3 regions of the Paenibacillus sp. KN14-4R genome follow, and region 3 is predicted to be linked to each of the others. Evidence: a T-box and tRNA genes for the amino acid it is inferred to sense, from the RefSeq annotation. Region 3 holds a T-box; the other regions hold tRNA genes.

Region 1 (9,805 bases), 1.9 Mb from region 3:
TAAAAATCCAGCCATAACGGGATCTTTCACTAACTGGATTACAGCATCAGCTTCATTGTGAATATGAAGCATGGTACCTGCCAGATATTGTTCCAATCGTTCGTATTGTTGCATATGGGTCAATCCTATAATGACATGAAGTTTATTCATAAATTCGTGGGTCTGTGATCGCAGTATATCGGCGTACATGGAAATACCGTTCAGTCTTTCTACAAGAACAGATATTTCAGTCTTGTCACGAAAGCTTGCGATTACGCCTTCTACTTTCTCGCCCACTCTAACTGGAACTACATTGGCCAACAACGTGACTCCACTCTGCTCAACCTCGATATCCTGCAGCGGTTTACCTGTTTCCAAAACCTTATCCATTCGCAGCTGCGGCAAAATATTACCCACCATCTGATTTACAGGATCAGCATCTACACCAATAAGATCCATCAATCGCCTGGCTTCAGTATTCACCAGTGTAATTTTCAAATTTTTATCCACGGCCAGTATACCTTCACGTGCGTATTGGAGCATGGCACTCCGTTCTTCCAGCAGTTTCGAAATGGCTTCAGGCTCCATACCGAACATCATTTTTTTAATTTTATTCGCTAGCAAAACCGCTCCCGCTATCCCCATTACACCACCAAGTATAATTCCCAAATAAATAATCCACTCATTCTGTTTAACCGCAGTATGGACGCTGTCAAGTGAAATGCCTACCGCTACAGCTCCAATCTGTTCTCCGTTTACACCATAAATCGGTGAAAATGCTCTTACTGAATCACCTAGTGAACCTTTGGCTGTGGATACGTTTTCACTTCCGTGTAGAGCTACGATTTCATCGCCGCCAATAAACTGTTGACCGATCTTTGCCGGATCAGGATGGGTATGACGAATACCGTTCATATCAATCACCACCACGAACTGTACATCGTTGATAGTAAGAATATCCTTTGCAAATTGCTGAACAGCATTTGGATCTCCCCGGCCCTCCAGTTCTTCAATTACAGATGATGTTTGTGAAACAGTACGAGCGATTGAGAGAGCTTTGTTTTGCAAAGCATCCTTCGTCATTTCTGTCACTTTCATACCGAACAATACATAAACAACTAACAACACCATTACAACAACGACACAGATCATCAACGTAATGGTCGTCCGCAGTTTCAATGTCAATCTCCCTATTTTCATACTCCCTCACCCCAAAACTCTTTTTTACACAACTGACAGTTATAGAATAAGCATATTGCATGAATCTAAACCCCTGTAAAGATTAGGTCACTCTTATAGATTTAATTATATTTATGTGAATTAGTTCACATGAAGTTCATCATAAATATAGCGCTTTCGTTGATTCTGCCGGAACTCCAAAATACCATCAAAATGATCTTTTGTATATCTATACAGAAAAAGAAAAACATTTTGACTCAAAATGCAAAAGGGATCTGCTATCAAGTCATCTAACTAACTTGAAAGCAAATCCCTTTAAATTGCCGCATTCTCTACTAATTATGCCGGTGAAGGGACTCGAACCCCCACGGTTTCCCTCACGATTTTGAGTCGCGCGCGTCTGCCAATTCCGCCACACCGGCTTTCAACAAAAATTATTATACCTTGTACGCAATAAAAAAGCAAGTATTTTATTGCATTAAATTTCTACTCTTCTTGGTCCCACTTTCGTGAGTAAGCTTTTTTCGTCACATAGAACGTAATACCCACCACTATAACCACACAAAGGAAAGAAATAAAATAGACCATCCCCATCTGCCATACACCTCTTTCTTACCATATTCCTTAACTTCTCTCATCATAGAACAGACTAAGTCCACTGTCACCCTATATAATCCCAAAAAAGAGGGAAATCTACCCTTTTTCATGCAAATGTCGCAAATTTGGTGAAATTACACTTTCATTGATATTTCCTCAATTTTGTATTAGCATTAATCCCTATGCATCATGAGGAAGGAAAGGGTTGGAACTACTTTATTCTGGTGCATACTGATATCTAAGACAAACCGAAGGAGCGTTTTTATTTATGACAACTATAGACATGCCTGCACTGATATTATTAGCCTTTGCCGGACTTGGCATTATAAGTAGCAACGCTACGGTTACTATTGCCATGCTCGTTTTACTTCTGCTTCGAATTACCAATCTACAGCAAGCTTTTCCTTGGCTCGAAAAACATGGCATTACGATCGGGATCATCATCTTAACCATTGGCGTCATGACACCTTTAGCAAGTGGAAAAATATCTCTACAAACCATCATACAATCTTTTTTCCACTGGAAATCCATTCTTGCCATTATTATCGGTGTACTTGTCTCCTATTTAGGAGGTCGTGGCGTACTGCTCATGGGCAATCAGCCAACCGTTGTCGCGGGATTGCTGATTGGTACAGTACTAGGTGTCGCACTCTTCCGTGGTGTTCCTGTTGGTCCTCTAATTGCGGCAGGTATCCTGTCCTTAATAATTGGTAAGCAATAAACTCATACTACCTGTAAGTCATAATTTTAAAAAGGTGCTTACATATGAGATCCATCCTCCAAATCTATACAAATGACCTTAATGGTATAATGAAAAATTGGGTCGTACTCGTGATCATTTCCGGGCTCGTTATTTTAGCTCCCTTATATGCTTGGTTCAATATCGCAGCTTCTTGGGACCCTTATGGAAGTACAAGTGGGCTGCTTGTTGCGATTGTCAACGACGATAAAGGGACAACCATTCAAGGGAAAGACGTGAATATCGGTAATGAAATTGTTAATTCCTTAAAAGAAAATAATCTGCTGGGTTGGAGGTTCGTAGACCGAGCAGAGGCGCAGTCAGGTGTCGAGCATGGCAAATATTACGCAAGCATTGACATTACCCCTGATTTCTCCGAAAAAATAGCTACTATCCTAACTAATGACCCCGTTAAGCCTGAACTCATCTATAGTGTAAATGAAAAAATCAACGCGGTTGCTCCTAAAATTACGGCTACAGGAGCTTCCGGCATTGCCGAACAGATCAGTAAAAATTTTGTTAAAACAGCAACTACTACGATCTTCACCCTATTTAATGAATTAGGTGCCGATATTCAGCAAAACCTCCCTAGCATTGAAAAAGTAAAGCAAATCGTTTTTAAGCTTGAAAGTGAGTTCCCACAAATTAAAGAAATCATCAACCTTGCCTTAACAGATGCGGGTAAAGCCCAACGTCTTGTCAGTAATATTCAAGATAATTTACCTACGATCGAACGGTTATCCAAAAACGGGCAAGAGATGTCATCTGACTTCTTAAACTTTTCAAATAAGGCCGAAGATGCACTGGTCAAAGCCGGTCCTGGTATCAAACAAGATTTAACCATGCTCCAGGAAATTGCATCTTCAACGGAAGACATCACTTCATTACTGATGAACAGTGATATTAAACCGGAAAAAGCTATTCCTACTGCAAAATCTATAAGTGAAAGACTCGGCCTCGCAGGTAAAGCCGTAGATGGTATTGTAGGCTTCTTAAATCGTCTGCAAACAATGGGAGGCAATAATAAACTAGCAAGCGCGATAGACTCACTAAACGGTGTTAAAAATAAATTTAATGAACAACAAAATAATATCCAAAAGATTATTTCATTAATTGAGCAAGGTAAAAAGCCAACAGAAGCCTTAATAAACAACGTCAACCAACTTTCCAAGCAATTAAAACAAGATTTAGGTGGGGTTATTGATGGTTTTGATACTACAATCATGCCTGCCATTCAAAATGCAATCGACAAATCCAAATCCATTGCTAAAGATGTAGGAGATATCCTAGCACAAGCACAAAAGAGTCTGCCAGATGTCACTAGCTTACTTTCTGATGCCGCTAAAGGAATTGATTTAGGGAAAGATGAGTTAGCAAAAGTTCAAAAAGACTTACCTGATATCGAGCGTAAAATACATCAACTTGCTAATAAAATTCGTGAGTTCGAAAACAGTGCAGACATAAAAGAAATTATTGATCTGCTCAAGCACGATATTAAGAAGCAAAGTGACTTTTTTGCCGAACCTGTCCTTTTAAAGGAAAATAAAATATTCCCAATGCCCAACTATGGCTCCAGCATGTCTCCTTTTTTTACAACCCTTTCGTTATGGGTCGGTGCATTATTACTCATTTCTCTTTTATCTGTAGATGTACATCAACCAAGTGCTAATTATAAGAGCTATCAAATATTCTTTGGGCGGTTCCTTACTTTCCTAATGATTGCTCTATTACAAGCCCTTGTAGTAACGCTAGGTGACATTTATATTCTAGAAACGTATGTCGTCCATAAAGGATTCTTTATTTTATTTGCACTTTTTAACAGTACAGTATTCACACTTATCATTTATACGATGGTTTCAATTTTCGGTGATGTAGGTAAAGCACTTTGTATCGTCTTGTTGGTATTGCAAATTTCCGGTTCAGGTGGAACATTCCCCATTCAAGTGACGCCGCCATTTTTCCAAGCAATCTATCCCTTCTTGCCATTTACTCACGCTATTAACATCATGCGCGAAGCAGCTGCAGGCATATTGTGGGATGTTGTTGCAAAGAATTGTATCATTCTTATCATCTATGGTAGTTTAATGATTTTGCTTGGTGTTGCACTCAAGAAAAGTATTAATAAGTTCACCGCGAAGTTTAAAAAAAGGCTTAAAAGCAGCGACCTCATACATTAACTTCTACATTCAATTGAGTTAAATGGATTGGTTATTTTGCCCTCACGATTTTGAGTCGCGCATACTATTCGGAAGATAGCAGAAGATAAGTTCAAGAAGAGGAATCTAATAACTGCGAAAAGCCTTGTTAAATCAAGTTTTTTTGCGCAAGCCCCGTAAATGCTCGTGCCAACTGAAGTTCTTACTGAAAAGTTGAAATGTTAAATTAAATATGCTAGAATACTGTCAAATATGAAACGGGAGTTGAGGAGAATAATGTAAAATTTCTTGCTTAAATTACGAAAGGTAAAACAAAAAATTGTTTTATTCTTTGTAGAGCAAGAAAGTTACTTATTCTTTTCACTCAAATAAAATAACATTTTATCTACCCCATTATTTGGGTTAGCTTTTAACATTGTTTATTTGAGCTACAAGAAAGGTAACTTTCTTGTAGCTTTTTATTTTTTGGATGGAGGAAATTGCCATGTCTTTAATCAATGTGTCTGACCTAACCTTTGCTTATGAGGGTAGTTACGACAACATCTTCGAAAACGTTAGCTTTCAAATTGATACAGATTGGAAATTAGGTTTTACTGGAAGAAACGGTCGAGGAAAAACAACCTTTCTGAATCTGCTACTTGGTAAATATGATTACAGTGGAACCATCTCAGCAAATGTCAGTTTTGAATACTTTCCTTTTCAAGTTAAACACAAGGAACTTAATACCCTGGATGTTATCGACGAAATTTATCCTGACTACGAGTATTGGCAGATCGTACGCGAACTGTCTTTGCTGAAGGTGTCAGAGGATGTGTTATATCGGCCGTTTGAAACCATGTCAAACGGGGAGCAAACAAAAGTATTATTAGCAACCTTGTTTTTGAAGGAAAACAGTTTTCTGCTTATCGACGAGCCAACTAACCATTTGGACATTCACGCACGGAAACTGGTTAGCGATTATCTCAAAAAAAAGAAAGGATTTATTTTGGTTTCACACGATCGAGCATTTCTAGATAACTGTGTAGATCACATTCTTTCTATAAACAAAACTCATATTGAGGTTCAAAACGGTAATTTCTCGGATTGGTGGGAGAATAAACAAAGACAGGATAATTATGAGTTAGCTGAAAACGACAAACTACGGAAAGATATTAAACGGCTGTCTGAAGCTTCAAAGAGAACGAGTAACTGGTCTCACGAAGTAGAAAAAACAAAAAACGGCACTCGAAACTCCGGTTCAAAAGTCGATAAAGGATATATCGGACACAAGGCCGCCAAAATGATGAAACGCTCGAAATCGATTGAACAGAGACAGCAATCCTCAATTGAGGAAAGTTCCAAACTTTTGAAAAATATCGAAAGCGCGGAGAGTTTGAAAATTACTCAACTTACCTATAATAAAAAGTTGATGGTCGAATTAGAGAATGTTTCAATTCATTACGTAGAACACACAGTATGCAACGACGTAACCTTTACCATTGAACAAGGAGAACGTATTATACTTGCAGGTCCAAACGGTTCAGGGAAATCAAGTATTCTCAAGCTGATTCTTGGCGAGGAGATTCCTTTTACAGGAACGTTTCGCAAAGGTAGTCAACTAAAAATTTCATATGTCTCACAAGACACCTCTCATTTGCAAGGTAACTTAACAGATTTTGCAAGCAAGAACGAGATTGATGAGAGTTTGTTCAAAGCGATTTTAAGAAAACTCGATATTTCGCGCATACAATTTGAAAAAGATATGTCTTCATTCAGCGGCGGACAGAAGAAAAAGGTATTAATCGCAAAGAGCTTATGCGAGAAAGCACATCTCCATGTATGGGACGAACCGTTAAACTTTATTGATGTCATTTCCCGTATCCAACTCGAAGAATTATTGCTGGAACATTCCCCGACAATAATTTTTGTTGAGCATGACAGCGAATTTTGTAAAAATATCGCCACTAAAATTGTGAATCTGTAATGTAATTTTATGCTTATTTTATCTCAGGAGGTTGGAATAAATGTTTAGGTGACATTTACATTCTAGGCACGTATGTCGTCCATAAAGGATTATTTAACAGTACGGTATTCACTCTTATTATGTATACGATGGTTTCAATTTTCGATGATGTTGGTAAAGCACTTTGTTTGGTGTTGCACTCAAAAAAGTATTAATAAGTTCACAGCGAAGTTTAAAAAAAGCTTAAAAGCAGCGACCTCATTCATTAACTTCTACATTCAATTGAGTCAATTGGATAGGTCATCTAGCTTACCATCTAACACAAAAAAATAAGCCTTGATGATCATGAATTAAATGATCATCAAGGCTTATTGCTGTAATGCCGGTGAAGGGACTCGAACCCCCACGGTTTCCCTCACGATTTTGAGTCGCGCGCGTCTGCCAATTCCGCCACACCGGCTTGCCAAAAAATAATGGCGCGCCCTGAGAGATTCGAACTCCCGGCCTTTTGATTCGTAGTCAAACGCTCTATCCAGCTGAGCTAAGGGCGCAAAATCTGTGTTGTTAATAAATGGTGCCGAAGACCAGACTTGAACTGGTACGGTAGTCACCTACCGCAGGATTTTAAGTCCTGTGCGTCTGCCGATTCCGCCACTCCGGCGAGTTAATAAAGATTATGGAGGCGCCACCCAGACTCGAACTGGGGGTAAAGCTTTTGCAGAGCTCTGCCTTACCACTTGGCTATGGCGCCACTATCTTTGGAAATGGAGCGGAAGACGGGATTCGAACCCGCGACCCTCGCCTTGGCAAGGCGATGCTCTACCCCTGAGCCACTTCCGCATATATATACTGGGGATATAGGATTTGAACCTATGCATGACGGAGTCAAAGTCCGTTGCCTTACCGCTTGGCTAATCCCCACTATTGTCTTGAAAAAATGGGGCGGACGAGGGGAATTGAACCCCCGAATGTCGGATCCACAAACCGATGCGTTAACCACTTCGCCACGACCGCCACGAAATTTCAGGAAAAATAATTGGCAGGGGCAGCAGGAATTGAACCCACACCAAAGGTTTTGGAGACCTTTGTTCTACCTTTAAACTATGCCCCTATAAATGGTGGAGGCTGATGGATTCGAACCACCGAACTCGAAGAGAGCAGATTTACAGTCTGCCGTGTTTAGCCACTTCACTAAGCCTCCGGAAGAAAATACCTATGGTGCCGTCGAGAGGACTTGAACCCCCAACCTACTGATTACAAGTCAGTTGCTCTACCAGTTGAGCTACAACGGCATATTATTAAGAATGGTGGCTCGGGACGGAATCGAACCGCCGACACGAGGATTTTCAGTCCTCTGCTCTACCGACTGAGCTACCGAGCCTCACATTTAGGCCCATTATGCATAATTAATGCATATTTTGAAAGATAAATGGCGGAGCTGACGAGATTCGAACTCGCGGTCTCCTGCGTGACAGGCAGGCATGTTAGGCCTCTACACCACAGCTCCACATTAGGTTTCTCATGAAGAGAATTTGGTTGCGGGGGCAGGATTTGAACCTGCGGCCTTCGGGTTATGAGCCCGACGAGCTACCGAGCTGCTCCACCCCGCGTTATTATTGAAATATAAATGGTGGAGGCTAACGGGATCGAACCGCTGACCCTCTGCTTGTAAGGCAGATGCTCTCCCAGCTGAGCTAAGCCTCCGTAATGTTGGTGACCCGTAGGGGATTCGAACCCCTGTTACCTCCGTGAAAGGGAGGTGTCTTAACCCCTTGACCAACGGGCCTTGCTAACTTGATTGAAAATAATCTGGCGGAGAGAGAGGGATTCGAACCCTCGAGACGCTTGTGACGCCTACACGATTTCCAATCGTGCTCCTTCGGCCAGCTCGGACACCTCTCCATATGGCTCCCCGAACAGGGCTCGAACCTGTGACAACACGATTAACAGTCGTGTGCTCTACCAACTGAGCTATCAGGGAATACTTAACTATTATACAGGGTTTATTCCCTGAAAACTAGTAGCAAAACGAAGGTAAATCATGGTATTTAGATAAGCCCTCGACCGATTAGTATTGGTCAGCTCCACACATTGCTGCGCTTCCACCTCCAACCTATCAACCTCGTCGTCTACAAGGGGTCTTACTAATTGGGAAATCTCATCTTGAGGGGGGCTTCGCGCTTAGATGCTTTCAGCGCTTATCCCCTCCGTACATAGCTACCCAGCGGTGCTCCTGGCGGAACAACTGGTACACCAGCGGTACGTCCATCCCGGTCCTCTCGTACTAAGGACAGCTCCTCTCAAATTTCCTACGCCCACGACAGATAGGGACCGAACTGTCTCACGACGTTCTGAACCCAGCTCGCGTACCGCTTTAATGGGCGAACAGCCCAACCCTTGGGACCTACTTCAGCCCCAGGATGCGATGAGCCGACATCGAGGTGCCAAACCTCCCCGTCGATGTGGACTCTTGGGGGAGATAAGCCTGTTATCCCCAGGGTAGCTTTTATCCGTTGAGCGATGGCCCTTCCATGCGGTACCACCGGATCACTAAGCCCGACTTTCGTCCCTGCTCGACTTGTTGGTCTCGCAGTCAAGCTCCCTTATGCCTTTGCACTCTTCGAATGATTTCCAACCATTCTGAGGGAACCTTGGGACGCCTCCGTTACTCTTTAGGAGGCGACCGCCCCAGTCAAACTGCCCACCTGACACGGTCCCTCTACCGGTTATACGGTAGTAGGTTAGAACTCCGATACGATCAGGGTGGTATCCCAACGTTGCCTCCACCTAAGCTGGCGCTCAGGCTTCTAAGGCTCCCACCTATCCTGTACAGATCGTACCAAAGTTCAATATCAAGCTGCAGTAAAGCTCCATGGGGTCTTTCCGTCTTGTCGCGGGTAACCTGCATCTTCACAGGTATTAAAATTTCACCGGATCTCTCGTTGAGACAGCGCCCAAGTCGTTACGCCATTCGTGCGGGTCAGAATTTACCTGACAAGGAATTTCGCTACCTTAGGACCGTTATAGTTACGGCCGCCGTTTACTGGGGCTTCGGTTCACAGCTTCGGGATTGCTCCCTAACCACTCCCCTTAACCTTCCAGCACCGGGCAGGCGTCAGCCCATATACTTCGCCTTACGGCTTCGCATAGACCTGTGTTTTTGCTAAACAGTCGCTTGGGCCTTTTCACTGCGACCCCCTCGAGCTATTCACT
Region 2 (9,805 bases), 1.0 Mb from region 3:
GTCAGAATTTACCTGACAAGGAATTTCGCTACCTTAGGACCGTTATAGTTACGGCCGCCGTTTACTGGGGCTTCGGTTCACAGCTTCGGATTGCTCCTAACCACTCCCCTTAACCTTCCAGCACCGGGCAGGCGTCAGCCCATATACTTCGCCTTACGGCTTCGCATAGACCTGTGTTTTTGCTAAACAGTCGCTTGGGCCTTTTCACTGCGACCCCCTCGAGCTATTCACTCTACCGGGGTACCCCTTCTCCCGAAGTTACGGGGTCATTTTGCCGAGTTCCTTAACGAGAGTTCTTCCGCGCGCCTTAGAATTCTCTTCTCACCCACCTGTGTCGGTTTACGGTACGGGCACCTTGACCTGACTAGAAGCTTTTCTTGGCAGTGTGAAATCATGACCTTCGGTACTTTAAGTTTCCCTCCCCATCACAGCCCAGCCTTAATGATGTGCGGATTTGCCTACACATCAGCCTCACTGCTTGGACGAGCATATCCATCGGCTCGCGTCACTATCCTACTGCGTCACTCCATCGTTCATAACGGTTTTTGGTGGTACAGGAATTTGAACCTGTTGTCCATTCGACTACGCCTTTCGGCCTCGCCTTAGGTCCCGACTTACCCTGAGCGGACGAACCTTCCTCAGGAACCCTTAGGTTTTCGGCGGACAAGATTCTCACTTGTCTTTTCGTTACTCATACCGGCATTCTCACTTGTGTACGCTCCAGCTGTCCTCACGATCAACCTTCACTGCTGTACACAACGCTCCCCTACCCAAGTAGAAATCTTGTTTCTACATGTCATAGCTTCGGTGGTGTGTTTAGCCCCGTTACATTTTCGGCGCAGAGTCACTCGACCAGTGAGCTATTACGCACTCTTTAAATGATGGCTGCTTCTAAGCCAACATCCTGGTTGTCTTTGCAACTCCACATCCTTTGCCACTTAACACACACTTGGGGACCTTAGCTGATGATCTGGGCTGTTTCCCTCTTGACAATGGATCTTAGCACTCACTGTCTGACTCCTGGATATAAGTATGTGGCATTCAGAGTTTGACTGAACTTGGTAACCCTTGGGGGGCCCCGCATCCAATCAGTGCTTTACCTCCACTACTCTCTTTCCAAGGCTAGCCCTAAAGCTATTTCGGGGAGAACCAGCTATCTCCGAGTTCGATTGGAATTTCTCCGCTACCCCCACCTCATCCCCGCATTTTTCAACATGCGTGGGTTCGGGCCTCCAGTGCGTGTTACCGCACCTTCACCCTGGACAGGGGTAGATCACACGGTTTCGGGTCTACGTCTACATACTAAAATTCGCCCTATTCAGACTCGCTTTCGCTGCGGCTCCGGCTTATCACCTTAACCTCGCATGCAAACGTAACTCGCCGGTTCATTCTACAAAAGGCACGCCATCATCCCTTAACGGACTCTGACTTTTTGTAAGCGCACGGTTTCAGGTTCTTTTTCACTCCCCTTCCGGGGTGCTTTTCACCTTTCCCTCACGGTACTGCTTCACTATCGGTCGCTAGGGAGTATTTAGCCTTGGCAGATGGTCCTGCCAGATTCCGACGGGGTTTCACGTGTCCCGCCGTACTCAGGATCCGTCTAGGAATTTCGCTCACTTTTGGCTACAGGGCTGTTACCTTTTATCGCAGACCTTTCCAGATCTCTTCGCCTAGCAAGCTATTTCCATGTTGACGTCCTACAACCCCAAAGAGCAAGCTCCTTGGTTTGGGCTAATCCGCGTTCGCTCGCCGCTACTGACGGAATCACTTTTGTTTTCTTCTCCTCGAGGTACTTAGATGTTTCAGTTCCCTCGGTATACCTCCTCTGCAGCTATGTATTCACTGCAGGGTAACTGTGCATTACCACAGCTGGGTTCCCCCATTCGGACATCCCCGGATCAAAGCCTGCTTACGGCTCCCCGAGGCATTTCGTCGTTCGCCACGTCCTTCTTCGGCTCCTAGCGCCTAGGCATCCTCCGTGCGCCCTTATTAGCTTATCTTGCGATCAACTAACTAGGCTGTTCTTATGAAACATAAGAACGCTTTAGATGATTAATGTTTTCAGTTACTGAAAACATCTTCCTATGCTTTACTTCTTCGTTTCGCTATCTAGTTTTCAAGGAACAAGGTTTTCGAAAGGCTATTGGCCTTTCAAAACTGAACACGAGTGAATGAATGTGATCCGAAGATCTGTATTTGAATGTTTCCGTTGCAGGAAACGATTCTCCATAGAAAGGAGGTGATCCAGCCGCACCTTCCGATACGGCTACCTTGTTACGACTTCACCCCAATCATCTACCCCACCTTCGGCGGCTGGCTCCCTTGCGGGTTACCCCACCGACTTCGGGTGTTGTAAACTCTCGTGGTGTGACGGGCGGTGTGTACAAGACCCGGGAACGTATTCACCGCGGCATGCTGATCCGCGATTACTAGCAATTCCGACTTCATGCAGGCGAGTTGCAGCCTGCAATCCGAACTGAGATCGGCTTTTTAGGATTCGCTCCAGATCGCTCTTTCGCTTCCCGTTGTACCGACCATTGTAGTACGTGTGTAGCCCAGGTCATAAGGGGCATGATGATTTGACGTCATCCCCACCTTCCTCCGGTTTGTCACCGGCAGTCATCCTAGAGTGCCCACCCAAAGTGCTGGCAACTAAGATCAGGGGTTGCGCTCGTTGCGGGACTTAACCCAACATCTCACGACACGAGCTGACGACAACCATGCACCACCTGTCTTGAATGTTCCGAAGAAGGACTCTATCTCTAGAGTTTACATTCAGATGTCAAGACCTGGTAAGGTTCTTCGCGTTGCTTCGAATTAAACCACATACTCCACTGCTTGTGCGGGTCCCCGTCAATTCCTTTGAGTTTCAGTCTTGCGACCGTACTCCCCAGGCGGAATGCTTAATGTGTTAACTTCGGCACCAAGGGTATTGAAACCCCTAACACCTAGCATTCATCGTTTACGGCGTGGACTACCAGGGTATCTAATCCTGTTTGCTCCCCACGCTTTCGCGCCTCAGCGTCAGTTATAGGCCAGAAAGTCGCCTTCGCCACTGGTGTTCCTCCACATCTCTACGCATTTCACCGCTACACGTGGAATTCCACTTTCCTCTCCTACACTCAAGTCTTCCAGTTTCCAGTGCGAATCGGGGTTAAGCCCCAACCTTAAACACCAGACTTAAAAGACCGCCTGCGCGCGCTTTACGCCCAATAATTCCGGACAACGCTTGCCCCCTACGTATTACCGCGGCTGCTGGCACGTAGTTAGCCGGGGCTTTCTTCTCAGGTACCGTCACCTAAAGAGCAGTTACTCTCCTTAGCGTTCTTCCCTGGCAACAGAGCTTTACGATCCGAAAACCTTCATCACTCACGCGGCGTTGCTCCGTCAGACTTTCGTCCATTGCGGAAGATTCCCTACTGCTGCCTCCCGTAGGAGTCTGGGCCGTGTCTCAGTCCCAGTGTGGCCGTTCACCCTCTCAGGTCGGCTACGCATCGTCGCCTTGGTGAGCCATTACCTCACCAACTAGCTAATGCGCCGCAGGCCCATCTGTAAGCAACAGGTTACCCCGTTTTTCTTGACCCTCTCATGCGAGAAGACCACTTATTTGGTCTTAGCTACCGTTTCCGGTAGTTATCCCAATCTTACAGGCAGGTTGCCTACGTGTTACTCACCCGTCCGCCGCTAAGCTATTCCCGAAGGAATAACTCCGCTCGACTTGCATGTATTAGGCACGCCGCCAGCGTTCGTCCTGAGCCAGGATCAAACTCTCCATTAAAGACTTTTCCGAAGGAAAATGTCTGATGTGAGCTGATTGCTCAAAATTTACTTACTAGCTTTGTCTTAATCATTCACCCGAAAGTGACAATCTCGACATTTGAGATTTTACAATCTCTTTATATTCATTCACTCGTTGTTCAGTTTTCAAAGGACAATTCTTTTCTTGTTGTCTTCCGTTTTAGCGGCGACAACTTTTATATCATATCATGCTTTCAGTGTTTATGTCAACATGTTTTTGATATTCTTTTTTAAAAGTTTAAATGGTCGGGACGACACGATTTGAACATGCGACCCCCTGGTCCCAAACCAGGTGCTCTACCAAGCTGAGCTACGTCCCGATATAATTTTATTGAAAAAATGGCGCGCCCTGAGAGATTCGAACTCCCGGCCTTTTGATTCGTAGTCAAACGCTCTATCCAGCTGAGCTAAGGGCGCATATTACATAATACTTTTAAAAAGTGGAGCGGAAGACGGGATTCGAACCCGCGACCCTCGCCTTGGCAAGGCGATGCTCTACCCCTGAGCCACTTCCGCATTTTGGTGCGCGTAGAGGGACTTGAACCCCCACGGTCGCCCGCTAGATCCTAAGTCTAGTGCGTCTGCCAATTCCGCCATACGCGCACACTGTGTAATTCATGGTGAGCCATGAAGGACTCGAACCTTCGACACCCTGATTAAAAGTCAGGTGCTCTACCAACTGAGCTAATGGCTCTTATTAAGTTAAATGGGGCGGACGAGGGGAATTGAACCCCCGAGTGTCGGATCCACAAACCGATGCGTTAACCACTTCGCCACGACCGCCACAATCATGCTTAGCATGAGCACTACAAGCGTAGTTCATACCAAGTATTAATTATTTTAAAAAATGGTGGAGGCTGATGGATTCGAACCACCGAACTCGAAGAGAGCAGATTTACAGTCTGCCGTGTTTAGCCACTTCACTAAGCCTCCGGAAAAACTATGGTGCCGTCGAGAGGACTTGAACCCCCAACCTACTGATTACAAGTCAGTTGCTCTACCAGTTGAGCTACAACGGCATATTATTAAGAATGGTGGCTCGGGACGGAATCGAACCGCCGACACGAGGATTTTCAGTCCTCTGCTCTACCGACTGAGCTACCGAGCCTCATACACTTTATAGATAAGTATCTACTATAAAGATAATGGCGGAGCTGACGAGATTCGAACTCGCGGTCTCCTGCGTGACAGGCAGGCATGTTAGGCCTCTACACCACAGCTCCATAATATTTTATTGTATAAATGGTGGAGGCTAACGGGATCGAACCGCTGACCCTCTGCTTGTAAGGCAGATGCTCTCCCAGCTGAGCTAAGCCTCCGAAATATGGTGACCCGTAGGGGATTCGAACCCCTGTTACCTCCGTGAAAGGGAGGTGTCTTAACCCCTTGACCAACGGGCCTTATATGGCTCCCCGAACAGGGCTCGAACCTGTGACAACACGATTAACAGTCGTGTGCTCTACCAACTGAGCTATCAGGGAAAATTGATTAGTATAGAGAATAAAAACCACCACTACGTGATGTGAATGGTGGTTTCGTTCGCTCGGCGACGTCCTACTCTCCCAGGACCCTTCGGTCCAAGTACCATCGGCGCTGGAAGGCTTAACGGTCGTGTTCGGGATGGGTACGCGTGGTTCCCTTCCGCCATCGCCACCAAACTAGCTTTTATTTAAAAAAGCGACCAAGGCTTGTACCTTGAAAACTAGATGCGAATTGAAGAGTAAAGATAGGGTTTACGAAGTCTGATCTTCGTAATGTTTTAGATAAGCCCTCGACCGATTAGTGTTGGTCAGCTCCACACATTGCTGCGCTTCCACCTCCAACCTATCAACCTCGTCGTCTACAAGGGGTCTTACTAATTGGGAAATCTCATCTTGAGGGGGGCTTCGCGCTTAGATGCTTTCAGCGCTTATCCCCTCCGTACATAGCTACCCAGCGGTGCTCCTGGCGGAACAACTGGTACACCAGCGGTACGTCCATCCCGGTCCTCTCGTACTAAGGACAGCTCCTCTCAAATTTCCTACGCCCACGACAGATAGGGACCGAACTGTCTCACGACGTTCTGAACCCAGCTCGCGTACCGCTTTAATGGGCGAACAGCCCAACCCTTGGGACCTACTTCAGCCCCAGGATGCGATGAGCCGACATCGAGGTGCCAAACCTCCCCGTCGATGTGGACTCTTGGGGGAGATAAGCCTGTTATCCCCAGGGTAGCTTTTATCCGTTGAGCGATGGCCCTTCCATGCGGTACCACCGGATCACTAAGCCCGACTTTCGTCCCTGCTCGACTTGTAGGTCTCGCAGTCAAGCTCCCTTATGCCTTTGCACTCTTCGAATGATTTCCAACCATTCTGAGGGAACCTTGGGACGCCTCCGTTACTCTTTAGGAGGCGACCGCCCCAGTCAAACTGCCCACCTGACACGGTCCCTCTACCGGTTATACGGTAGTAGGTTAGAACTCCGATACGATCAGGGTGGTATCCCAACGTTGCCTCCACCTAAGCTGGCGCTCAGGCTTCTAAGGCTCCCACCTATCCTGTACAGATCGTACCAAAGTTCAATATCAAGCTGCAGTAAAGCTCCATGGGGTCTTTCCGTCTTGTCGCGGGTAACCTGCATCTTCACAGGTATTAAAATTTCACCGGATCTCTCGTTGAGACAGCGCCCAAGTCGTTACGCCATTCGTGCGGGTCAGAATTTACCTGACAAGGAATTTCGCTACCTTAGGACCGTTATAGTTACGGCCGCCGTTTACTGGGGCTTCGGTTCACAGCTTCGGATTGCTCCTAACCACTCCCCTTAACCTTCCAGCACCGGGCAGGCGTCAGCCCATATACTTCGCCTTACGGCTTCGCATAGACCTGTGTTTTTGCTAAACAGTCGCTTGGGCCTTTTCACTGCGACCCCCTCGAGCTATTCACTCTACCGGGGTACCCCTTCTCCCGAAGTTACGGGGTCATTTTGCCGAGTTCCTTAACGAGAGTTCTTCCGCGCGCCTTAGAATTCTCTTCTCACCCACCTGTGTCGGTTTACGGTACGGGCACCTTGACCTGACTAGAAGCTTTTCTTGGCAGTGTGAAATCATGACCTTCGGTACTTTAAGTTTCCCTCCCCATCACAGCCCAGCCTTAATGATGTGCGGATTTGCCTACACATCAGCCTCACTGCTTGGACGAGCATATCCATCGGCTCGCGTCACTATCCTACTGCGTCACTCCATCGTTCATAACGGTTTTTGGTGGTACAGGAATTTGAACCTGTTGTCCATTCGACTACGCCTTTCGGCCTCGCCTTAGGTCCCGACTTACCCTGAGCGGACGAACCTTCCTCAGGAACCCTTAGGTTTTCGGCGGACAAGATTCTCACTTGTCTTTTCGTTACTCATACCGGCATTCTCACTTGTGTACGCTCCAGCTGTCCTCACGATCAACCTTCACTGCTGTACACAACGCTCCCCTACCCAAGTAGAAATCTTGTTTCTACATGTCATAGCTTCGGTGGTGTGTTTAGCCCCGTTACATTTTCGGCGCAGAGTCACTCGACCAGTGAGCTATTACGCACTCTTTAAATGATGGCTGCTTCTAAGCCAACATCCTGGTTGTCTTTGCAACTCCACATCCTTTGCCACTTAACACACACTTGGGGACCTTAGCTGATGATCTGGGCTGTTTCCCTCTTGACAATGGATCTTAGCACTCACTGTCTGACTCCTGGATATAAGTATGTGGCATTCAGAGTTTGACTGAACTTGGTAACCCTTGGGGGGCCCCGCATCCAATCAGTGCTTTACCTCCACTACTCTCTTTCCAAGGCTAGCCCTAAAGCTATTTCGGGGAGAACCAGCTATCTCCGAGTTCGATTGGAATTTCTCCGCTACCCCCACCTCATCCCCGCATTTTTCAACATGCGTGGGTTCGGGCCTCCAGTGCGTGTTACCGCACCTTCACCCTGGACAGGGGTAGATCACACGGTTTCGGGTCTACGTCTACATACTAAAATTCGCCCTATTCAGACTCGCTTTCGCTGCGGCTCCGGCTTATCACCTTAACCTCGCATGCAAACGTAACTCGCCGGTTCATTCTACAAAAGGCACGCCATCATCCCTTAACGGACTCTGACTTTTTGTAAGCGCACGGTTTCAGGTTCTTTTTCACTCCCCTTCCGGGGTGCTTTTCACCTTTCCCTCACGGTACTGCTTCACTATCGGTCGCTAGGGAGTATTTAGCCTTGGCAGATGGTCCTGCCAGATTCCGACGGGGTTTCACGTGTCCCGCCGTACTCAGGATCCGTCTAGGAATTTCGCTCACTTTTGGCTACAGGGCTGTTACCTTTTATCGCAGACCTTTCCAGATCTCTTCGCCTAGCAAGCTATTTCCATGTTGACGTCCTACAACCCCAAAGAGCAAGCTCTTTGGTTTGGGCTAATCCGCGTTCGCTCGCCGCTACTGACGGAATCACTTTTGTTTTCTTCTCCTCGAGGTACTTAGATGTTTCAGTTCCCTCGGTATACCTCCTCTGCAGCTATGTATTCACTGCAGGGTAACTGTGCATTACCACAGCTGGGTTCCCCCATTCGGACATCCCCGGATCAAAGCCTGCTTACGGCTCCCCGAGGCATTTCGTCGTTCGCCACGTCCTTCTTCGGCTCCTAGCGCCTAGGCATCCTCCGTGCGCCCTTATTAGCTTATCTTGCGATCAACTAACTAGGCTGTTCTTATGAAACATAAGAACGCTTTAGATGATTGATGTTTTCAGTTACTGAAAACATCTTCCTATGCTTTACTTCTTCGTTTCGCTATCTAGTTTTCAAGGAACAAGGTTTTCGAAAGGCTATTGGCCTTTCAAAACTGAACACGAGTGAATGAATGTGATCCGAAGATCTGTATTTGAATGTTTCCGTTGCAGGAAACGATTCTCCATAGAAAGGAGGTGATCCAGCCGCACCTTCCGATACGGCTACCTTGTTACGACTTCACCCCAATCATCTACCCCACCTTCGGCGGCTGGCTCCCTTGCGGGTTACCCCACCGACTTCGGGTGTTGTAAACTCTCGTGGTGTGACGGGCGGTGTGTACAAGACCCGGGAACGTATTCACCGCGGCATGCTGATCCGCGATTACTAGCAATTCCGACTTCATGCAGGCGAGTTGCAGCCTGCAATCCGAACTGAGATCGGCTTTTTAGGATTCGCTCCAGATCGCTCTTTCGCTTCCCGTTGTACCGACCATTGTAGTACGTGTGTAGCCCAGGTCATAAGGGGCATGATGATTTGACGTCATCCCCACCTTCCTCCGGTTTGTCACCGGCAGTCATCCTAGAGTGCCCACCATTACATGCTGGCAACTAAGATCAGGGGTTGCGCTCGTTGCGGGACTTAACCCAACATCTCACGACACGAGCTGACGACAACCATGCACCACCTGTCTTGAATGTTCCGAAGAAGGACTCTATCTCTAGAGTTTGCATTCAGATGTCAAGACCTGGTAAGGTTCTTCGCGTTGCTTCGAATTAAACCACATACTCCACTGCTTGTGCGGGTCCCCGTCAATTCCTTTGAGTTTCAGTCTTGCGACCGTACTCCCCAGGCGGAATGCTTAATGTGTTAACTTCGGCACCAAGGGTATTGAAACCCCTAACACCTAGCATTCATCGTTTACGGCGTGGACTACCAGGGTATCTAATCCTGTTTGCTCCCCACGCTTTCGCGCCTCAGCGTCAGTTATAGGCCAGAAAGTCGCCTTCGCCACTGGTGTTCCTCCACATCTCTACGCATTTCACCGCTACACGTGGAATTCCACTTTCCTCTCCTACACTCAAGTCTTCCAGTTTCCAGTGCGAATCGGGGTTAAGCCCCAACCTTAAACACCAGACTTAAAAGACCGCCTGCGCGCGCTTTACGCCCAATAATTCCGGACAACGCTTGCCCCCTACGTATTACCGCGGCTGCTGGCACGTAGTTAGCCGGGGCTTTCTTCTCAGGTACCGTCACCTAAAGAGCAGTTACTCT
Region 3 (9,805 bases):
TGAACGATTCGGTGTAAGATCAAGTTCAAGCACCTTATCATCAATAGCAAGTACATCTAGAATGGATGCACCGACTTCTGTATACTCAGGTAATACAAGGATGCCTTCTTGTTGCTCTTTAGGAAGCATCTTCTCGTTCAAACCAAGCTCTTTCGCCGAGCAGATCATACCTTGTGACTCCACGCCGCGCAGCTTGGCACGCTTGATTTTGAAATCGCCAGGCAATACAGCACCCACAACCGCTACAGGTACTTTTTGTCCGGCATCCACGTTTTTAGCACCACAGACGATTTGTAGATCTTCTCCTTGGCCAACATCTAGCGTACATACACTAAGTTTATCTGCATCTGGATGCTTCTCTCTCGTTTTGACATAACCAACAACGACACCTGTCACACCTTGATTGCGATTTTCTACAACATCGACTTCAACACCAGAGCGTGTAAGCTTCTCCGCAAGTTCTTCTGCCGTATATCCACTAACGTCCACATACTCCGACAACCATTTATATGATACTTTCATGCTTCTACTCCTCCCCGATCCTATAGATGTACGAACTGCTTCAAGAAACGCAGATCATTCGTATAAAAATGACGGATGTCCTCGATGCCATATTTCAACATCGCAATACGCTCTACACCCATACCAAATGCAAAACCGCTATATTCTTTCGGGTCATAACCCGCCATCTCAAGTACACGTGGGTGAACCATACCGGAACCCAAAATTTCTAACCAACCCGTTTGCTTACATACGCGGCAGCCTTCACCCTTACACATGCAGCATGTCACATCAACTTCAGCACTTGGCTCTGTGAATGGGAAGAAGCTCGGACGCAGGCGAATTTCAGTATGTTCACCGAACATTTCACGTACGAATTGAAGTAGTGTACCTTTCAAGTCGCTCATCCGAATGTTACGGTCAATTACAAGACCTTCAATTTGCGTGAACTGATGGGAGTGCGTTGCATCGTCATCATCACGGCGATATACGCGACCTGGACAAATAATTTTGACAGGAACCTCACCTTGAAGCTTCTCCATTGTGCGAACTTGAACCGGTGATGTGTGTGTACGAAGCAGTACTTCATCTGTAATGTAGAATGAATCCTGCATATCACGAGCAGGGTGATCCTTCGGTAAGTTCAACGCTTCAAAGTTGTAGTAGTCACGCTCAACCTCTGGACCCTCAGCAACTGTATAGCCCATTCCAATGAAGATATCCTCAATTTCTTGAATCACTTTATTCAGTGGATGAACCGCACCTTGTGTGGACGGTCTGCCTTGCAATGTAACGTCAAGCGTCTCCGCTTGTAGTCGACCTTCTGTCTCTAAACGCTCGAAGTACTCGGATTTCTCAGCGATAATCGCTGCAATCGCTTCACGGACTTCATTGGCTACTTGACCAATAATCGGACGCTCCTCCGCACTTAAGCTCCCCATACCACGCAAAATTTCGGTAAGTGGACCCTTTTTCCCTAAATACTTCACCCTTAGATCATTCAATTCTTGAGGGGTTACTACTTCCGATAAAAGTTCTAATGCAGCTACTTTTAACGCCTCTAAACGTTCCTTCATACAATTCCCTCCTCTAAAAATACACCTCTATATCACACAAAAAAGAGCTCACACATCCCTAAATAGGGACGAGCAAGCTCGCGGTACCACCCTGATTAGACGCTTCTCCATAAGCGGATCAACATCTCTCTTCATTCCATCATTCATAACGGATTGTCATCCGGTTCCCTCTAATAAAGCACATTTCCAACATGCTCATTCAAAGGTCTGCTCAGGAGTGAACTTGGGCAGCCTGTTTCCCTGGGTACGCTCTCAATCTGTGGCGTAACCTCCCTGTGGGGATGTACTGCTTACTCTTCTCCGTCAACGCATTTCTTAAATATTTAATTAAATGTTATTATATGCAAAAGGATTGCAGGAATCAAGCCAAGAATCAATCAGAAAAATTAACCAATTTGTAATCCTTCTCAGATGTAAAAGATTCATAATAAGACCATCAACCACAATTTGGAGGGAAAATGATGAAAATACCATTCAAGTTATTATCACTAAGCCTTGCAGGTTGCTGTCTACTCGCTTCTGCATCTACAACAACATGGGCAAGCAGCACACCTCCGGTATCCGAACAAAAAGCCGTCACACCAATTTCGGCAAAAGAGCAACAACTCGTCAAGGTTACGACTAAATCCATCAAAGAAAAAACAGATAAATTTGAAGTCAATCTGAGTGTCCCTGTTATTTCCGGGATGAAAGATAAAAAATATCAGGATCAACTCAACGATATTATTGAACGTACGGCAATGAAAGATTTGGAAAGTTTGAAGAAGCAAGCAGAAACTGATTTTGCCGATTTTGCAAAGGAAGGCTTGAAAGTGCGCCCTTACACCTTGGATTCAACCTATGAGGTTAAATCTGATGGAAATCAAGCCGATCAGAGCATTCTCTCCCTTCGCTTGCTCACAAGTGTGTATACGGGCGGTGCCCATGGTTTGCCGCGAATTGATACATACAATGTTCTAAATGCAGACGAAGCTAAGCGACTCGAACTTAAAAACCTATTAAGCGACAATTACAAGCAAGTGGCAGATCAGCATATCAAAGCGGATATTGCTAAAAATCCTGAGAAATATTTTGCAGGAGATCTAGGATTTAAAGGTATTACGGATACGACATTATTTTTCGTGAACAAAGGCGATGCTGTGATCACATTTAATGTATACGAAATCGCGCCTTATTCGTCAGGCACTCCTGAATTCCGCATTCCAATTGCCAAACAATCCGCAGCAAAAGTTATTACAGTAAGCGGCAAGGAGCTTGCCTTGGACGATGCATCCATCTTCACCAACGAAAAAGGCGTGACGATGATTCCACTTCGCGCTGTTGCTTCCAAGCTCGGATTTGCGATTAATTGGAATGAAGAAAAACAAAGCGTCGATCTTCATAAAGATGCGATCTGGACTTCCATAACCGTCGATAAAGATCAATATTTCATTGCAAAAATGGCTGCATTTCCACTTGGAACAGCACCAACCATTCAAGAGGGTAAAATGTACGTGCCACTCGCTTTCTTCTCTGATGTATTGAAGGTTGATGTTAAAGTGAATGGCAGATCGATTAGCATTATGTAAGAATAATAATTATGGCAAGGTTCCCATTTAAAAAGAGGTTGTTCTTCATTAGCGTAAAGCTAGCAAGTAACAACCTCTTTTCCCATATAAAAATGCATAAAAAAAAGCCCCATCGCTGAGACTTGTCGGTTACAATTATTGGAGCGGGTGATGGGAATCGAACCCACGCTATCAGCTTGGAAGGCTGAAGTTCTACCATTGAACTACACCCGCATATAAAATGCGTCTAACAGATACGAAAGTGGTCGGGACGACACGATTTGAACATGCGACCCCCTGGTCCCAAACCAGGTGCTCTACCAAGCTGAGCTACGTCCCGTAAATAAAATCTGTTATGTATTGTGAAGACAAAAAATATCTTAACATGAATTCATTCGTTACGCAACACTTATAATGCATCCAAATTATTACAACTTGATTTTGACAGGCTTACCTAATTAGCGTTTAATGAACATAGAATAAACCAGAAGGAGTGGTAATATGATCTTTCGTAGACTCGGTAAAACACAATTAAAAATCTCCGTCATCGGAGTAGGCACATGGCAATTTGGCGGCGAATGGGGACAATCTTTTTCTCAAGATGAAGTAGATGCTATTCTCGACCGTGCTGGGGAACTTGGTATTAATCTGATCGATACGGCTGAATGCTATGGCGATCATTTATCGGAGAAGCTGATTGGTGACTATTTATCACGCCGCAAACGTGAGGACTGGGTCGTAGCAACGAAGTTTGGGCACCATTTTACAAACTTATTCGAACGTTCACAAGAGTGGTCCTCCACACAAGTGCTTGAACAACTCGATGCTTCCCTACTTGCCCTGCGTACAGATTACATTGATCTGTATCAATTCCATTCTGGCACAGATGAAATGTTCAATAATGATGAGCTATGGACCATGCTTGATAAACAAAAGCAAGCAGGCAAAATTCGTCATCTCGGCACGTCTATCGGCAGTAACGATAATCTACACCAAACAGCAGCTTCCACAAAAGTTGGTTCTGAAGCGATCCAAGTTGTCTATAACCGTCTGGATCGAGTACCTGAGGAGCGTGTATTCCCTTCCAGTCAGGAACAGGATCTTGGCGTACTAGCTCGCGTTCCACTTGCAAGTGGATTCTTAAGCGGCAAATACAAGCCGGGAACGGTGTTCGACAGCTCCGATGTTCGTAATCGTAAGGATGCCGAACTGGTTAATCGTCAATTACAGCTTGCAAAGGAAGTGCAAGAGCAAGAAGTGCCTGAAGGTATGGATATGGCAACTTGGGCATTGGCATGGTGCTTGAAGCATCCTGCTGTAACCGCGGTAATTCCAGGCTGCAAGAATCCCGCTCAAGTCGAGGCCAATGCAGCTGCAGCCAAATATGTAGCAGACAACCACCCTCAAGCTTGGAAAGAATAGACGAAGCAAACAACACTGCTGTACGTCATAAACTCCTTTGCGCTAGATCACCATTGATGTGACGTAAAAAGGAGAATTCCATTGAGTCAGCAACTATTCCTGATTTCGATATTTACAATGATGGTTCACGCGATTGATACCTCATCTTATGCAATCCGCCTGGCAGGAATTCGAATCGGCAAAATTGCCGTTTCGCTTTCCTTGGCGGGCGTTGTGGTTATATTGTCACGTACTTCTAATTTGTTCCAAGGCATACTAACTGCAGGCATTATTGATGATGCCAAGCATGGAAGAATCGATGATATCGTCCTGCCGCTGCGTACGATTCTTTTCTCCGCTTCAATCGGAACACTACTCGCTCTGCTACTTTTCCCAACACTTGTGTTCATATCAGCTAGATTAATTGCCAAACTCGAACTAACAGGTTCGGTTTTTGAGATGATTCGCCATACTGTCACATTCGGGAATATCAAGCGTATGAAAAAACATATTCGAATACCCGGATTGAACATGCTCCTTCGATTACGAATCGGTGGTTTACCGAAGCGATTGCTGCTGCTCAACTGCATTGTTACTGCCATTTATACCGTTGGTGTTTTGGCTGCCATGTACACAGGACTCCTTATTCCTGAATATCAAACGACAGCAAACATGTCATCTGGACTTGTAAATGGCGTTGCGACAATCATCTTTGCCATGTTCGTCGACCCTCAGCTAGCAGTTGCCACGGATCGTGCACTTACAGGTAAGACAGATATCGAAACTTTAAACAAAATGTTTGGGCTCATTCTTATTTCTCGATTAGCAGGAACTTTACTTGCGCAGCTTTTGCTGACTCCATCTGCCCTCTTATTGAAATGGTTTATTCTTACCTTTTTTGCCACTAATTGAAGCGTCGTCACTTGATCTTTCATGTTATTCTAGTATTCTATAAACGTGGTATGTCGTTTTTAGATGAGGAGGCATCTAGCAATCATGGAGATGGCGCAAGGATTTTTTACAGAACAAAATTTTCAGACTCTCCTAGAGAGCTACCGTTCCTTTGGACCTTTCCCAGCACTATTAGCTGGTTTTCTTAAAGCATTTGTTCCTCCGCTACCCTTATTTGCACTTATTGCCTTTAATGCTGCTGCATTCGGGTTATGGCAAGGGTTCATCTTTTCATGGATCGGAGCGATTGGTGGAGCTTTTGTCGGATTTCTTATCTTCCGAAAGTTAGCTGGACATCGTCTGATTCAAAAAATTGCACAAAAACCTAAAGTTCAGAAAAGCATTCACTGGATTCAGCAAAATGCATTCAGCTATGTGTTCATCTTATGCTGCTTCCCAATTGGACCTTCAGCTACGATTAATTTTGCAGCCGGTATTGCTCGAATGCCTGTACGCTCATTTCTGATCGCGATGACATTCGGAAAAGCCGTAATGGTCTTCATCGTCTCGTATGTAGGTGCAGATATTATGAATTTATTCCATAATCCTTTAAAAATCGCCGTCATTTTTTTGCTCGTAGCTACACTGTGGTTCACTAGTAAAAAATTAAATACTCTCCTTGCTCCAAGGTAAGAGCATTTTCTATACTTTCATCTATCAAAAAAAACCTTCTGCAGCGCAGCCACGAAACCGTGAACTTGCGATGATGAAGGTTTTTTGATGTTCTTGCGAACTTATTTATTTTTGAAGGCAAAATTTACGATTTTAATAACTAATATCTAATATTCGTGATTGGTGTTGCTCCACCATCACTTTGCGCAAGGATCTTACGAAATTTCATGAAAGAAGCAATTCGCCAAGGTACAAGATAGCATACCCCCATAAGTAACACGACGGCCATGAAGTTTTTCGGGTCCATGCCTTGAATATAATTCCGAAGGAAGAAGCGAAGTGACAATATCGCTAAAAAGGTGATGAAGAACGCCGCACTTTTCTTTGCATAAATATGGCCGTCCGATCGAATCTCATAGCTAGTTGTAAGAACAAGTGGAATTGACATCACCAAACCAATTAGCGCAGGAAATACAATTTCATTCACACTTAAATTTGCAGAAGAACCGATTACAAACAATAAGCCAGGAATTAAAAATAGTAATGGAGTAAGCAACCTAATAGGGTTCCTTGACATTGGCTTATACATCGCTTTCGTTCTTCTCCATATGATCAGCACCGCTACAACTACAATAATGCTTATCGACGTACTCCCCATCATGCTTGAGTCAAATTGAACATCATCCACTTTCAACACTCCGCTTCCTTTTTTTTCTTATAGCTTGAGTATAATCAAGATGAACAATATTTAATACATGATGAATTTCACTTCTTCATATGATATTTTTCATATTTCTAATTGACACGTGTTTCCTTCTGATATACCTTCTCATCATCTGTCGCCCGCATGACACGAATTTCAAGCTGCCATTTTCCGCGGAAAGGTAAATACGCCCCAACGGCTTTGTAATCATATCGCTTGAACTCATCAAACACCTCAGCAGAAGATGGATCTGTAAACGGCTCAAGCGGCACTTCGATTGCAGGTAAGTCGGGTTGATCTAGATTATGAAGCAGCATTTGAACTTTCTTTGGAGCTCCTTCATCCTCTGGGATCCATACTTTGGTTAGGAACGTGTTATCTCCAACATGAAGTGGTGATATGCGGCTTGACATATGAATCGTCGCTCCCATTTGATGCCAATTGAGCGGTTTGGTCGTAGGCGTAGGTGAAAGATACGTAATAAAGCCAACTAGCAGAACAATAATTAACATGAGACTAAAGTCAATCTTAAGCCAACGATACTGTGCATGTTCTTGTGACTTACGCATCGTGATACGAATGATTAATGCCGTCACAGCTACAAGGAGCACAACAGCCGTTTTGATCAACATCAGAATACCCCATTGGGTGTATGTCACATATTCAATACTCGGTAAAAATAGAGCAACTGAACTCAGACCTGTAATTGCAAGCAATACAAAGGATACAAAGGCAAATGTTGAGAAGGATCGTAAATATCCCACCATTTCTTCACGTGCTTTCTTCCAAATGACAAGAGCTAGGAGTAATCCACCCGCCCAGATCGATGCAGCCATCAAATGAACGAAGTTAAGCCCTACTGTTACCCATTTTAAATCCATTGCAGCAGCATGACCTGTTAAACTTTTGCCAAAAAGGAAAGCGATAATCCAAAGGTAATCCAACCACGCCCAGCGTCCTATAACAAGTAAACCGATTAGTGAAAGTGCAAGTGCAGCTAGCCAGAACAGACCAATGCTTGTTGAGAAGAACACTGCGAACAATTGATCCAACCCACTATCACCCAACAAATCTTCCAAATGTGTAAAAATAACGACTAACGTGGATAGAAATAATACACGTTGTAAATTTAATGTCCAGCTCGATAACTTCGATCGAAGACCTGCCCGAGCGGCAAATGGAGTCCGTAACCAGAAGATCCATCCCATGGTCAAGAGAATCATCAAGTACCAAAATCCACGACTTAGAAATATGCTTAGCGTTGAGACACTCATATCAGATGAAATTTCCATCTGATGTCCATTCATCGTATCAATTGTACCTGTACCATCAGAAGTGCCTGACCTCGCACCTATCGTAAAGGGGAAACTTCCCCCAACTGGATGACCATCTGCCGAAATGACATGATAGGATACTAGATACAGTCCGTCCGTAAGTTTAGGTGCATCCACCTCAATTCCTGTATGATCGCCATTCATTCTTGGCTTGTTCTCGGATACGACCTTCCCTTGACTATCGAGCAGCTTGATATAATATGCTCCATCTTCCAACCGCTCGTTAAAAGTAATTGAAATGACGGGAGGCGATTGTTCAAGCTGAACATTCGATTCTGGGACCGTCTTTAAGACAACCGCATGAGCCGATACACTTTGTGGAATCGCCATGCCCAAGCATGTCAACATGAGCAGGAGAACCGCACACTTGATCCAAGCGGTATACCCTTTTTTATAATTCGATTTATTCACAAATTTTCCCTCTTTTCATATTCCATTTACATCTCTGGTAATCTTCTTCGCCCTGCAAACCCATCTTCTTTACTGTGATAAAAAGAAATACGCTGCTCGCCCCGACGCCAACACAATAGAACCTCTTCTCCATCTATCTTAGCCGGAAAATCAATTAATCCATGATCAACATCCTTCACTTGGACTCCCAATCGATAAAAGTTATCCATATAAGACATTGCTTCAATCTGAATGAACTCAAGCTCGCACTCGAGTCTAAATTGCTCGTCATATCTTGCTCCCGTTTTCGGTGTTACAATTGCCGTTAACCGGCGCAGTTTAGTGTATTTCACTCGAAATTCATCTTTCATACTTTGAAGATATGCCAACTGTTTGTCCAACTCTGGAAGCAAGTCATTTGCTTCTTGCAAAGTAAAATATTTAGTTCCCACCTCGGTATCACCTTTCTTCAATGGTGCTGTGGCATCATTTTATCAAAAATTAAACAGAGAAGCGAAATAGAAAAGTGACAAATATGATACAATACTTTTGTAACCATACAGCAATTTTATTGTTTGAATTGAATGAGGAGGATGAATCTTATGATGATCGCAACAACGGAAAGTCTAGCCGGATATGAAGTAGTTGAAGTCCTAGGAACAACTTTTGGTGTAGTCGTTCGCGCACGTGGATTAGGTGGAGATATTATGGCATCGCTCAAAGGTCTAGTGGGGGGCGAAGTAAAACAGTACACACAAATGATAGAAGATGCGCGCAGACAAGCTGTTGATCGCATGGTTGAAAATGCAGCAGCTATGGGTGGTAATGCTGTCATCATGATGCGCTTTGATTCTGGCGACATCGGTCAAAACATGAGTGAGATTGTGGCTTATGGCACAGCGGTTAGAGTGAGAAAAGCTTAATATGACATTTTTTTGGAGCTGGATTTTCCTTTATCCCCTTATCGCAGGGATTTGTTTAATTTTATTAGGATGGCTCGTATTTGATAAGCGGTATAAGAAAACGAATAATTTACAAGAGAAACTTCCTTTTGATTTCCAACCGACGAAAGAAGTTTTCATTGATCCCAAAGATGGACTTAAATATCGAGTCTATTATAATTCTTCAACCGGGGAACGCCGTTACATACAAGAGGATAAGAATAAATCTGAATAAAAATGCGGTTGAACGAGGGATCATCCTGGTTCAACCGTTTTTATTTGTAGATTTTGATATAATGGGAATTACGATTAATTGAGATCGATGTAACTATAGAGAGGAATACCTGAA

What was found. A T-box is a leader RNA that pairs with one kind of tRNA and senses whether it is charged. The one in region 3 lies ahead of pheS (phenylalanine--tRNA ligase subunit alpha), so its partner is inferred to be a tRNA-Phe.
Region 1: it has a tRNA-Phe gene. The T-box ahead of pheS (phenylalanine--tRNA ligase subunit alpha) is inferred to sense a tRNA for this amino acid. The anticodon was not compared.
Region 2: it has a tRNA-Phe gene. The T-box ahead of pheS (phenylalanine--tRNA ligase subunit alpha) is inferred to sense a tRNA for this amino acid. The anticodon was not compared.

What each region holds. Positions count from the first base shown of each region.
Region 1 covers NZ_CP197466.1:926,442-936,246, reverse strand. The annotation lists gene dcuS (DcuS/MalK family sensor histidine kinase) at 1-1,179, opposite strand, end outside; tRNA gene ACSBOP_RS04550 (tRNA-Leu) at 1,501-1,580, opposite strand; gene ACSBOP_RS04545 (DUF441 domain-containing protein) at 2,024-2,476, shown strand; gene ACSBOP_RS04540 (YhgE/Pip family protein) at 2,587-4,671, shown strand; gene ACSBOP_RS04535 (Lsa family ABC-F type ribosomal protection protein) at 5,135-6,613, shown strand; tRNA gene ACSBOP_RS04530 (tRNA-Leu) at 6,973-7,052, opposite strand; tRNA gene ACSBOP_RS04525 (tRNA-Arg) at 7,067-7,143, opposite strand; tRNA gene ACSBOP_RS04520 (tRNA-Leu) at 7,165-7,253, opposite strand; tRNA gene ACSBOP_RS04515 (tRNA-Cys) at 7,270-7,343, opposite strand; tRNA gene ACSBOP_RS04510 (tRNA-Gly) at 7,358-7,432, opposite strand; tRNA gene ACSBOP_RS04505 (tRNA-Gln) at 7,442-7,513, opposite strand; tRNA gene ACSBOP_RS04500 (tRNA-His) at 7,531-7,606, opposite strand; tRNA gene ACSBOP_RS04495 (tRNA-Trp) at 7,630-7,703, opposite strand; tRNA gene ACSBOP_RS04490 (tRNA-Tyr) at 7,709-7,793, opposite strand; tRNA gene ACSBOP_RS04485 (tRNA-Thr) at 7,809-7,884, opposite strand; tRNA gene ACSBOP_RS04480 (tRNA-Phe) at 7,898-7,973, opposite strand; tRNA gene ACSBOP_RS04475 (tRNA-Asp) at 8,023-8,099, opposite strand; tRNA gene ACSBOP_RS04470 (tRNA-Met) at 8,126-8,202, opposite strand; tRNA gene ACSBOP_RS04465 (tRNA-Val) at 8,221-8,296, opposite strand; tRNA gene ACSBOP_RS04460 (tRNA-Glu) at 8,304-8,378, opposite strand; tRNA gene ACSBOP_RS04455 (tRNA-Ser) at 8,403-8,494, opposite strand; tRNA gene ACSBOP_RS04450 (tRNA-Asn) at 8,498-8,573, opposite strand; rRNA gene ACSBOP_RS04445 (23S ribosomal RNA) at 8,641-9,805, opposite strand, start outside.
Region 2 covers NZ_CP197466.1:7,398-17,202, reverse strand. The annotation lists rRNA gene ACSBOP_RS00120 (23S ribosomal RNA) at 1-2,000, opposite strand, end outside; rRNA gene ACSBOP_RS00115 (16S ribosomal RNA) at 2,233-3,778, opposite strand; tRNA gene ACSBOP_RS00110 (tRNA-Pro) at 4,042-4,118, opposite strand; tRNA gene ACSBOP_RS00105 (tRNA-Arg) at 4,139-4,215, opposite strand; tRNA gene ACSBOP_RS00100 (tRNA-Gly) at 4,240-4,314, opposite strand; tRNA gene ACSBOP_RS00095 (tRNA-Leu) at 4,319-4,401, opposite strand; tRNA gene ACSBOP_RS00090 (tRNA-Lys) at 4,417-4,492, opposite strand; tRNA gene ACSBOP_RS00085 (tRNA-His) at 4,506-4,581, opposite strand; tRNA gene ACSBOP_RS00080 (tRNA-Tyr) at 4,647-4,731, opposite strand; tRNA gene ACSBOP_RS00075 (tRNA-Thr) at 4,742-4,817, opposite strand; tRNA gene ACSBOP_RS00070 (tRNA-Phe) at 4,831-4,906, opposite strand; tRNA gene ACSBOP_RS00065 (tRNA-Asp) at 4,945-5,021, opposite strand; tRNA gene ACSBOP_RS00060 (tRNA-Val) at 5,042-5,117, opposite strand; tRNA gene ACSBOP_RS00055 (tRNA-Glu) at 5,124-5,198, opposite strand; tRNA gene ACSBOP_RS00050 (tRNA-Asn) at 5,204-5,279, opposite strand; rRNA gene rrf (5S ribosomal RNA) at 5,340-5,456, opposite strand; rRNA gene ACSBOP_RS00040 (23S ribosomal RNA) at 5,558-8,488, opposite strand; rRNA gene ACSBOP_RS00035 (16S ribosomal RNA) at 8,721-9,805, opposite strand, start outside.
Region 3 covers NZ_CP197466.1:3,388,952-3,398,756, forward strand. The annotation lists gene pheT (phenylalanine--tRNA ligase subunit beta) at 1-522, opposite strand, end outside; gene pheS (phenylalanine--tRNA ligase subunit alpha) at 543-1,577, opposite strand; T-box leader at 1,639-1,893, opposite strand; gene ACSBOP_RS16575 (stalk domain-containing protein) at 2,036-3,145, shown strand; tRNA gene ACSBOP_RS16580 (tRNA-Gly) at 3,285-3,358, opposite strand; tRNA gene ACSBOP_RS16585 (tRNA-Pro) at 3,388-3,464, opposite strand; gene ACSBOP_RS16590 (aldo/keto reductase) at 3,626-4,546, shown strand; gene ACSBOP_RS16595 (lipid II flippase family protein) at 4,628-5,437, shown strand; gene ACSBOP_RS16600 (TVP38/TMEM64 family protein) at 5,522-6,109, shown strand; gene ACSBOP_RS16605 (CcdC protein domain-containing protein) at 6,249-6,776, opposite strand; gene ACSBOP_RS16610 (copper resistance CopC/CopD family protein) at 6,884-8,536, opposite strand; gene ACSBOP_RS16615 (DUF2203 domain-containing protein) at 8,563-8,967, opposite strand; gene ACSBOP_RS16620 (YbjQ family protein) at 9,118-9,438, shown strand; gene ACSBOP_RS16625 (HD family phosphohydrolase) at 9,440-9,691, shown strand.